Mucilaginibacter paludis DSM 18603: one gene and its partners. The protein of the gene in region 2 interacts with the protein of the main gene of each other region in a pairwise test. Links are inferred from orthologs where the notes say so. Each region holds a gene or a part of one and is shown on either strand. Other genes may lie near its edges. The genes, in order: MUCPA_RS21095, ftsZ and rlmN.

The links.
Region 1: the proteins of ftsZ (region 2) and MUCPA_RS21095 interact in binary tests that used the Escherichia coli proteins (3 or more experiments, as listed by UniProt). The link is inferred for Mucilaginibacter paludis DSM 18603 from one-to-one orthologs.
Region 3: the proteins of ftsZ (region 2) and rlmN interact in binary tests that used the Escherichia coli proteins (3 or more experiments, as listed by UniProt). The link is inferred for Mucilaginibacter paludis DSM 18603 from one-to-one orthologs.

Annotation. Positions count from the first base shown.
Region 1 is NZ_CM001403.1:4,988,707-4,991,664, forward strand. What follows is about bases 139-2,932. They hold MUCPA_RS21095 (rod shape-determining protein), read left to right. Parts: upstream 139-921; coding sequence 922-1,944; downstream 1,945-2,932. Other genes in these bases: purH (bifunctional phosphoribosylaminoimidazolecarboxamide formyltransferase/IMP cyclohydrolase), read left to right, coding at 139-749; mreC (rod shape-determining protein MreC), read left to right, coding at 2,059-2,892; mreD (rod shape-determining protein MreD), read left to right, coding at 2,885-2,932. Also shown: more of purH, read left to right, coding at 1-138; more of mreD, read left to right, coding at 2,933-2,958. UniProt on the Escherichia coli protein: Forms membrane-associated dynamic filaments that are essential for cell shape determination. Acts by regulating cell wall synthesis and cell elongation, and thus cell shape.
Region 2 is NZ_CM001403.1:1,782,484-1,785,578, forward strand. Bases 33-2,963 are described here. They hold ftsZ (cell division protein FtsZ), read right to left. Parts: upstream 2,340-2,963; coding sequence 726-2,339; downstream 33-725. Other genes in these bases: MUCPA_RS07550 (aminotransferase class I/II-fold pyridoxal phosphate-dependent enzyme), read right to left, coding at 33-583; ftsA (cell division protein FtsA), read right to left, coding at 2,467-2,963. Also shown: more of MUCPA_RS07550, read right to left, coding at 1-32; more of ftsA, read right to left, coding at 2,964-3,095. UniProt on the Escherichia coli protein: Essential cell division protein that forms a contractile ring structure (Z ring) at the future cell division site. The regulation of the ring assembly controls the timing and the location of cell division.
Region 3 is NZ_CM001403.1:4,932,903-4,935,840, reverse strand. The notes cover bases 137-2,910. They hold rlmN (23S rRNA (adenine(2503)-C(2))-methyltransferase RlmN), read left to right. Parts: upstream 137-884; coding sequence 885-1,937; downstream 1,938-2,910. Other genes in these bases: MUCPA_RS20875 (hypothetical protein), read left to right, coding at 2,767-2,910; MUCPA_RS20880 (RNA polymerase sigma factor), read left to right, coding at 2,204-2,770; MUCPA_RS20890 (amidohydrolase family protein), read right to left, coding at 137-738. Outside these bases: more of MUCPA_RS20890, read right to left, coding at 1-136; more of MUCPA_RS20875, read left to right, coding at 2,911-2,938.

The DNA of each region.
Region 1 (2,958 bases), 3.2 Mb from region 2 along the record:
TTACCGAGCCAACCATCGCCATTTTAAAGCACACCAATGCCTGCGGTATCGCTTCGCGCTCTTTTATTAAAGATGCCTGGTTAGATGCCCTGGCTTGCGACCCGGTTTCGGCCTTTGGCGGCGTAATCATTGCCAATGATGAGATTAACGAAGAAACAGCTGCCGAGATAAGCAAACTGTTTTTTGAAGTACTGATAGCGCCTGGTTACACCAACGAGGCTTTAGTTTATCTGACTGAAAAGAAAAACCGTATTATATTGATCCGCAACCAAGTTGAGCTGCCTGTTAAGCAATTTAAAACTTTGCTGAACGGTGTTATTGAGCAGGACAAGGATGGCGTTATTGAGGGACCAGGCCAAATGAAACCTGTAACCGAAAAGCAGCCTACCGAACTGGAGTTGCGCGATTTGTTTTTTGCCAATAAAGTGGTTAAGCATACTAAATCAAACACCATTGTATTTGCTAAAAATAATACCTTGATTGCCAGTGGTGTGGGGCAAACGTCACGCGTGGATTCGTTAAGGCAGGCCATCGTTAAGGCGCATGCGTTTGGATTTGATTTGAATGGTGCCGTGATGACATCAGATGCGTTTTTCCCGTTCAATGATTGCGTTGAGATTGCCGCGGATGCCGGGATTACCGCTATATTACAACCTGGAGGATCTATCAAAGATCAGGATTCGATCAAGATGGCCGACCAGAAAGGAATAGCTATGGTAATGACCGGAGTTAGACATTTTAAACACTAATTGAGGTACTACTAATGTCAATAATTAATACTAATTTACACCTGTATCGTAAAGCTGACACATGACTATTAAAGCCTGGGTATTAAATGCTGATTTAAGCTAATTAGCGTTGAATTAGTAAAACTCGTATTAATAACCATAACTTTGCAAATTCCCTGAAACAAAAACTGACATGAGTGTTTTTAATTTTTTTACGCAAGAAATCGCCATAGATTTAGGTACCGCAAATACCCTCATTATACATAACGACAAGGTTGTTGTTGACGAACCATCAATAGTAGCTTTTGATCGTACAACCAATAAAGTAATTGCCATTGGGCGCCAGGCCATGCAAATGGAAGGTAAAACCCACGATAATATCCGTACCGTACGCCCCCTTAAAGACGGTGTAATTGCTGATTTTAACGCGGCTGAACACATGATCCGCGGAATGATCAAAATGATCAATAAAGGTAAGGGATGGTTTTTCCCTTCGTTACGTATGGTAATCTGTATCCCATCCGGTATTACCGAGGTTGAAAAACGCGCCGTACGCGACTCGGCCGAGATTGCCGGAGCCAAAGAGGTATATTTAATACATGAGCCCATGGCAGCCGCCGTAGGTATTGGCATTGATGTAGAAGAGCCGATGGGTAACATGATTATCGATATCGGTGGTGGTACAACCGAGATTGCGGTAATTGCCCTATCAGGTATTGTTTGCGATCAATCCATCCGCGTTGCCGGCGATAACTTTGACTCCGATATTGTGCAATACATCCGCCGCCAGCATAACATCATGATAGGCGACCGCACCGCCGAGAAAATAAAAATTGAAGTTGGTGCCGCTTTGCCTGAACTGGCCGAGCCACCTGCCGATTTTGCTGTACAAGGCCGCGACCTGATGACGGGTGTACCTAAGCAGATTACGGTATCGTATACCGAAATTGCACATTGCTTAGATAAATCCATCTCTAAAATAGAGGAAGCGATATTAAAAGCTTTGGAAATTACTCCCCCCGAGCTTTCGGCGGATATTTACCAAACCGGGATTTATTTAACCGGAGGCGGCGCCTTATTGCGTGGGCTGGATAAACGGGTAGCGGCAAAAACAAAACTGCCGGTTCACGTTGCCGAAGATCCATTGCGTGCGGTAGTGCGCGGCACAGGCATAGCTTTGAAAAACATAGGTACATTTAAATTTTTAATGCAGTAATTTAGATGTGAGCATTGAGATAAGGGTATTGCGGGATATTTTTTATCCCACAATGCTCTCTTTATTTATCTTTATTAAATTTGCAGCCTCGAATCTCAATCCTAAGATTTAATCATGCGTAACCTCTGGATATTCATAAGCAAGTACAACGCATTTTTTCTGTTTGTTATTTTTGAGATTGGCTCTTTGCTTATTATGCTCAATTATAACTCATTTCAAAAGGCTACCTACATCAGTTCGTCTAACGAGGTTACGGGCGCTATTTATACCAAAATAAGCCAGGTAAGAAGTTACCTCTCGTTAGGAACGGTTAACGATAGCCTGGCCCGCGAAAACGCACGGTTGCGCAACCAGTTAAAGTCGTCTTTTTATATCGATACTTTGTCTAAACGGAAGGTAACCGATACGATCTATAATCAGCAGTACGAATATATTGAGGCGAAGGTGATTAACAATTCAACCAACAAGCGCAATAACTACATCACCATTAACCGGGGCAGTAAAGATGGTATTACCAAAGATATGGGCGTTATATGCAGTTCGGGTGTTGTGGGCCTTGTGGTAAACACCACCGCGCACTTTGCCAACGTTCAGTCGGTTTTAAATAAAAACTCCCGGATAAGCGCTATGCTGGAAGACACCAAAGAGATAGGAAATTTTACCTGGACCGGCGATATGGACCCACATAAAGGTTTGTTGATGGATGTATCCAATAACGTAAAACCGCGACTGGGCGAAAAGGTAGTTACATCGGGCCAATCCTTATATCCTACAGGCATACCTATTGGTAAAATAAGTGATTTACATGCCAAAGAAGGTGGCTTGTTTTTAAATATGTATTTGCAATTGGCGGTTGACTACAGCAAACTGGAATATGTTGATGTGGTAGTTAATCGCTTAGCCAAAGAGCAGATGGAAGTGGAGGCCAACAGGAAACAGGATGAGTAGGACAATTTTGATCAATCTGATCCGGTTTATACTATTAGTGCTGGTGCAGGTATTTCTTTTAAAGAA
Region 2 (3,095 bases):
GCGCTCCCGACATGCCGAATACGCCTTCGGTTATCAGCAGAATTCCACCTCCGGTTTGTTCGCTCAGCCTGGTGGCTCGTTCCAATTGCTTTTCGCAGCTTTCAATATCATTATGCTTGTATACAAAGCGCTTGCCCATGTGCAGGCGTACACCATCAACAATACAGGCATGCGATTCGGCATCATAAACAATAACATCATTACGATCAACCAAAGTATCGATAATTGATAACATACCCTGGTAGCCATAATTAAGTAAAAAGGCATCGTCTTTTTTTACAAAGGCTGCAAGGTCCTGCTCCAGCGCCTCGTGATATTTGGAATTTCCAGACATCATACGCGCACCCATCGGGTAAGCCATACCAAAGTCTGCAGCTGCCTGCGCATCTGCCTTACGTACTTCGGGATGGTTTGCCAAACCCAGGTAATTGTTCAGGCTCCACACTAAATGCTCCTTACCCATAAATTGCATATGTGGCGCAATTTCACCTTCCAGCTTAGGGAACGAAAAATACCCATGCGACCATTTTTGGTGCTGGCCCAAAGGCCCCATGTTTTTTGATATCTTTTTAAATAAATCCAAAATCGTAATTTTTTATATCCGCAATTAATGCAAAGATAACGCTTAACCGGATGATTAACAAAAGGTATAACTTTTTATGATAGTTTATAACGAAAAAACCCCTTGTATAAATACAAAGGGTTTCAATTCGTGTCGCTAACACTTAATCTACATTATCGTGCAGAAAAGAATTGTTGTTCCTGATCTCAGTTTTACCCTCATCATCGGTTAATAAGCTAAATCTTGAAATCTGACTCTCTGATGATGCCGGTGTTTGTTGTAAAGCTATCTCTTTACGTTTATAAGCCGGAACGTTTTCCAGTTCCTGGATATTACCGTTACGCAGTTTCATGCTCAGATCTTTTAACCGCATAATACGCTCGCGCGATTTACGCAACTGATCTTCTATCGATTCGTCGGTTTTATGATCATCCAATCCTACAACGGGTGCTGGAGCTGGATCCGGTTCTGGCTGCGGTTGTGGTTCAAATCTTACAGGCTCTCTCACCGGTGTTTCAAACTGCACTTCGGGCTCCGATATTTTGAATGTAAAATCGGTATCAGCCGGTTCCTCTTCAAAAGATGGCTCTTCCTGCTGGAATGAGTGCCTGATGATGGCAGGCTCTTCGGGCTTGGCGAACAAATCGAATAAACCGGTTTGTTTTTTCTCCTCAGCCTGCGTTTTCATATAAATTTCAGTAGGAGCATTCTCTTTTTTAGGCGTATTGATAAACTCGTTCACAGGCCTTGCCAATGGCTTGGCTTCTGGAACCAGCATCGAGATCACCTTTTTAGTGCTTTGCTCTTTTTCGCGTTCATCCTTGGTTTGGAAACCGGTAGCTATAATGGTAACTGACAAGTTTTCTCCCAATGATTCATCGCGGCAATTACCCCAGATCAGATCAGCCGATAAACCGGCTTCCTGCTGAATAAAATCTGTAATGATGCTAACCTCATCCATAGTTACCTCGGTAACACCCGAAGTAATATTCAACAGGATGTAACGTGCACCTTCAATTTCGTTATCCTTTAACAAGGGCGAGCGTAAAGCACCTTCAACAGCCTTTAAAGCACGGTTATCACCTTCGGCAGAACAGCTACCCATAATGGCTACGCCACTGTCTTTCATTACGGTGCGCACATCCTTAAAGTCGACGTTGATATACCCCGGCAAAGTGATGATCTCGGCAATACCTTTGGCTGCTGTTGTTAAAATATTATCAGCCTGAGCAAATGCAGAGCCCAGAGTAAGGTTGCCAAATATTTCTCTTAAACGATCGTTAGAAATTACCAGGAAGGAGTCTACATGTTTTTTAAACTCTTCCAACCCCTCTTCGGCCTGCATCTTACGACGTTTGCCCTCGAAAGAAAAAGGCGTGGTAATAATACCAACGGTTAGTATATCCAATTCGCGGGCGGCCTTGGCAATAATGGGGCTTGCGCCGGTACCGGTACCACCACCCATACCCGCTGTTATAAACAACATTTTGGTATTTGAACCCAGCATCAGTTTAATATCATCGATATTTTCAATCGCCGAATTTTTGCCTACTTCAGGGATAGAGCCCGCGCCCATTCCTTCGGTTAAACTGGCGCCTAACTGCACCTTGTTCGGGATAGGGCTTAATTCTAAAGCCTGGGCATCGGTATTACAGATAATGAAATCAACACCTGTAATCCCTTGCTTGTACATGTGGTTAACAGCGTTGCCACCACCTCCTCCAACACCAATAACCTTGATGATGGAAGACTTTTCTTTTAACATCTCAAACTGCATAATCCTTTTTTTCAGCTATATGTGATCGACGATAGTCCAGATTTTATCTAATGTAATATTAAGAGTTTTTCCACATAGTTTATTAACATTTGTCAATAATGTGGAAAAGTTATTCTTTGTTGAAAATTTATTTCAAAAAGTCCTCATCTTTAATATCATCCCTGATAAATTTCTTTCCTGTTTCTAAAATCTTACCAAACAATCCAAATTTTCTGTCTTCAGAGAATTTGGGCTTTTCAACTCTTACCTCCTGCACCGGCATTACGGTATCTTCCATTTTCTGGATACCTTTGATCAGCAAACCAATACCTGTAGCAAAAGTTGGGCTCTGTAATTCCTCGTAAATATTTTTGGGCAGTACATCATTTTTGGCCAGGTGCTCGTTAGGATAACCAACGCGGCAGTCTAAACCGGTAACATACTCTACTAATTGCGGCAAATGTTTTAACTGCGCACCACCACCGGTTATTACAATACCTGCTATCAGCTTCTTTTCGTAACCGGATGTTTTAATTTCGTAGTATACATGCTCCACAATCTCTTCCATACGTGCCTGTATCACGTAGGCCAGATTTTTAATCGAGATCTCTTTAGGCTCGCGCCCGCGTAAACCGGGTACACATACGATTTCGTTATCCTTGTTTTCATCAGCCAGGGCCGATCCGAAACGGGTTTTCAACTGCTCGGCAATATTGCGCATCACAGAACATCCCTCGCGTATATCTTCGGTAATGCTGTTACCGCCAAACGGAATAA
Region 3 (2,938 bases), 3.2 Mb from region 2 along the record:
CGGCACCACGGTTTGTATGGAATTACGCGCCTGCGGCCTAAAAAACGAAATATCAATCTTAAAAAAATTATACAGATCGATAAACTCGCCCAGTTTATAACGGTATAGCTTATTCTCCTCCTGGCTTTCCTGGTTATGGATGCTAATGAGGTTAGGCCGTTCTTCAGATAATTTATTGATGCTTCTAAACAACTCCTTGCTCACCGAATACGGTGCATGCGGTGTAACAGAGCATGGTAATGATTTAAATTGGTTGCATAAAGCAAGGGCATCATTAAAAACTGCCTGCGCCCTGGAGGGCAAAAAGCTAAATACCTCAATAAAGGTATGATAGTATAGTTTGCTTTCGTTTTTTAATTGAATTGTAGCCGCGCTGTTAGCTATATCGCCCACGGCAACAATACCATTCTGGTACATCTCTTGGTCGGCGGCTTTCGCTGCATCAAGTATGGCGATTTCATCGGCATGGCGATGTGTTTGTACCTCCTTGATAAAATTAACAAGCCCTTTTTTGGCTGTTATTTTGCTTTTTAAATGCGAGAGCTCAACATGGCAATGCGTGTTAATAAAACCGGGGCAGATAATGCCCTCCAGTTTTTCTATTTTGATATCATTGCCCTGATTTGATACTCCATCGTCGAGGGCTACTATTTGTCCGGAATCGTCAACTGTTACAATTCCATTTTTTATCGGATCGGCATTAACGGGAAAAATGTAATCGGCTTTAAATTTTTTCATTAAACAGTAAATTAATGCCTTTATTAACTTTAAAAAATTGCTTTAAGAATAAATACTATTAACTTAAAGTAATGTTTTGAGTTATTTGAATAAAAACATTAGATGCAAAAAGATAGATTTTTAAATTTAAGTAACTTTGCAAAACAATGCAAGCAAACAAGACAGATATCCGCAGTTTAAGCTACGAGGCTTTGCAGAAACTTTTTTTAGAATTAGGTGAAAAAAGTTTCAGGGCAAAGCAAGTTTATGAATGGCTCTGGAAAAAATCCTGCTTTTCTTTTAATGAAATGAGCAATCTTTCTAAAGAACTCCGCCAAAAACTTGAAGAGCAATTTACCATCAACAATGTTAAAGTAAACACTTCGCAATTTAGCGCGGATAAAACTATAAAAAATTCTTTTATTTTACACGATGGGCATTTAATTGAAGGTGTTTTAATTCCGGCAGACGACCGGATGACGGCCTGTGTATCATCCCAGGTAGGTTGCAGCCTCACATGTAAATTTTGTGCTACAGGATATATGGAACGGAAACGTAACCTCAACCCGGACGAGATATACGACCAGGTAGTGCTGATCGATCAGCAGGCGCGCCAAAACTACGATCATCACTTAACTAATATAGTGTACATGGGCATGGGCGAGCCCTTGCTTAATTATGCTAACGTTTTAAAATCGATAGAACGGATTACTGCGGAAGATGGCCTGAATATGGCGGCAAAAAGAATCACGGTTTCTACTGCGGGCATTGCCAAAATGATAAAAAAACTGGGCGACGACCAGGTAAAATTCAACCTGGCCCTATCTCTGCATGCTGCTAATGACGCCAAACGTAACGAGATTATGCCGATTAACGAGCAAAACTCGTTAAAGGCTTTAGCCGAAGCATTGAAATACTACTACGCTAAAACCAAAAACCCCGTTACTTACGAGTACATTGTATTTAACGATTTTAATGATGAGATACAAGATGCCGTTGAGTTAGCCGCCTTTTGCAAGCATATCCCCTGTAAAGTAAATATTATTGAGTATAACCCGATCTCCTTCGCCAGTTATACCAATGCTGACGTTGATAAAATAGAAGCCTTTGCCGATTATCTGCGTAAGCAGGATATCAACACCAATGTTCGCCGAAGCCGTGGTAAAGATATTGATGCCGCCTGCGGGCAGTTGGCTATTAAAGAGAAAGCGGTTGTTTAGTGGGGCTTGAAACTCACCTTTAAAATATCTCCGCTTTGCTATAATATTAACAGAGCAGCATTGTGTAACTGCCCCGGTGTACCCAAAGCAAAGGTGATATTTTGAACCTGGCTAATTATTTAAGCAGGTAAGAAAACTGACGCCTTCTGCTGCACTCCTGGCGCCGGTTTGGCACAGGCCAGCACAAACAATTCCAATTATTCTTTTCTCCCACCGAAGGATTTTGATTTTATTCTCGTCAAATTAGTTGTGATCAAATTTAGAGATTGACAGAGCAGCAACTATTACAGGATTTAGTTAAGGGTGACGAAAAAGCCTTCAGGTTATTGGTAGATACCCATAAAAACAGGGTATACAATACTGTATTGGGTTTCATTCGCCATGCAGACGACGCGGAAGATATTACCCAGAACGTATTCATCAAAATATTTGAAACTGCGGGCAGCTTTAAACAACAATCAAAATTGAGCACCTGGATCTACCGGATCAGTGTTAACGAAAGTTTAGATTTTATAAGGCACAAAAACCGCAAAAAGCGCTGGGCCGTAATCACCAGTTTATTTGACAGTGATAACGAATTATTGCATCAGCAAGCCGACACAGACCACCCTGGCGTGTTAGCTGAAAATAAAGAAAAGGCTCAGATTTTGTTTAGTGCGCTCGATAAACTGCCGGAAAAACAAAAAACAGCCTTTCTGCTTCAAAAAACGCAGGACTGCAGTCAGCAAAAGATCGCCGAAATTATGCAGATCAGTGAGGGAGCGGTTGAATCGCTATTAACAAGAGCTAAAGCCAATTTAAAAAAACTATTAGTAAACTATTATACAGCATGAAAACCAAAAACGAGATAGAGCAATTAGCGGATGAAACTTTGGCGAGCCTTGATCAATTGCAGCAGTTGGAAGCCAACAGCTTTTTATTTGCCAAAATACAAAGCCGCATGTTATATAAAAATCAATGTAATAACCTTGCCGGTGTAAAAACCATGTCCAAGCTAAGTG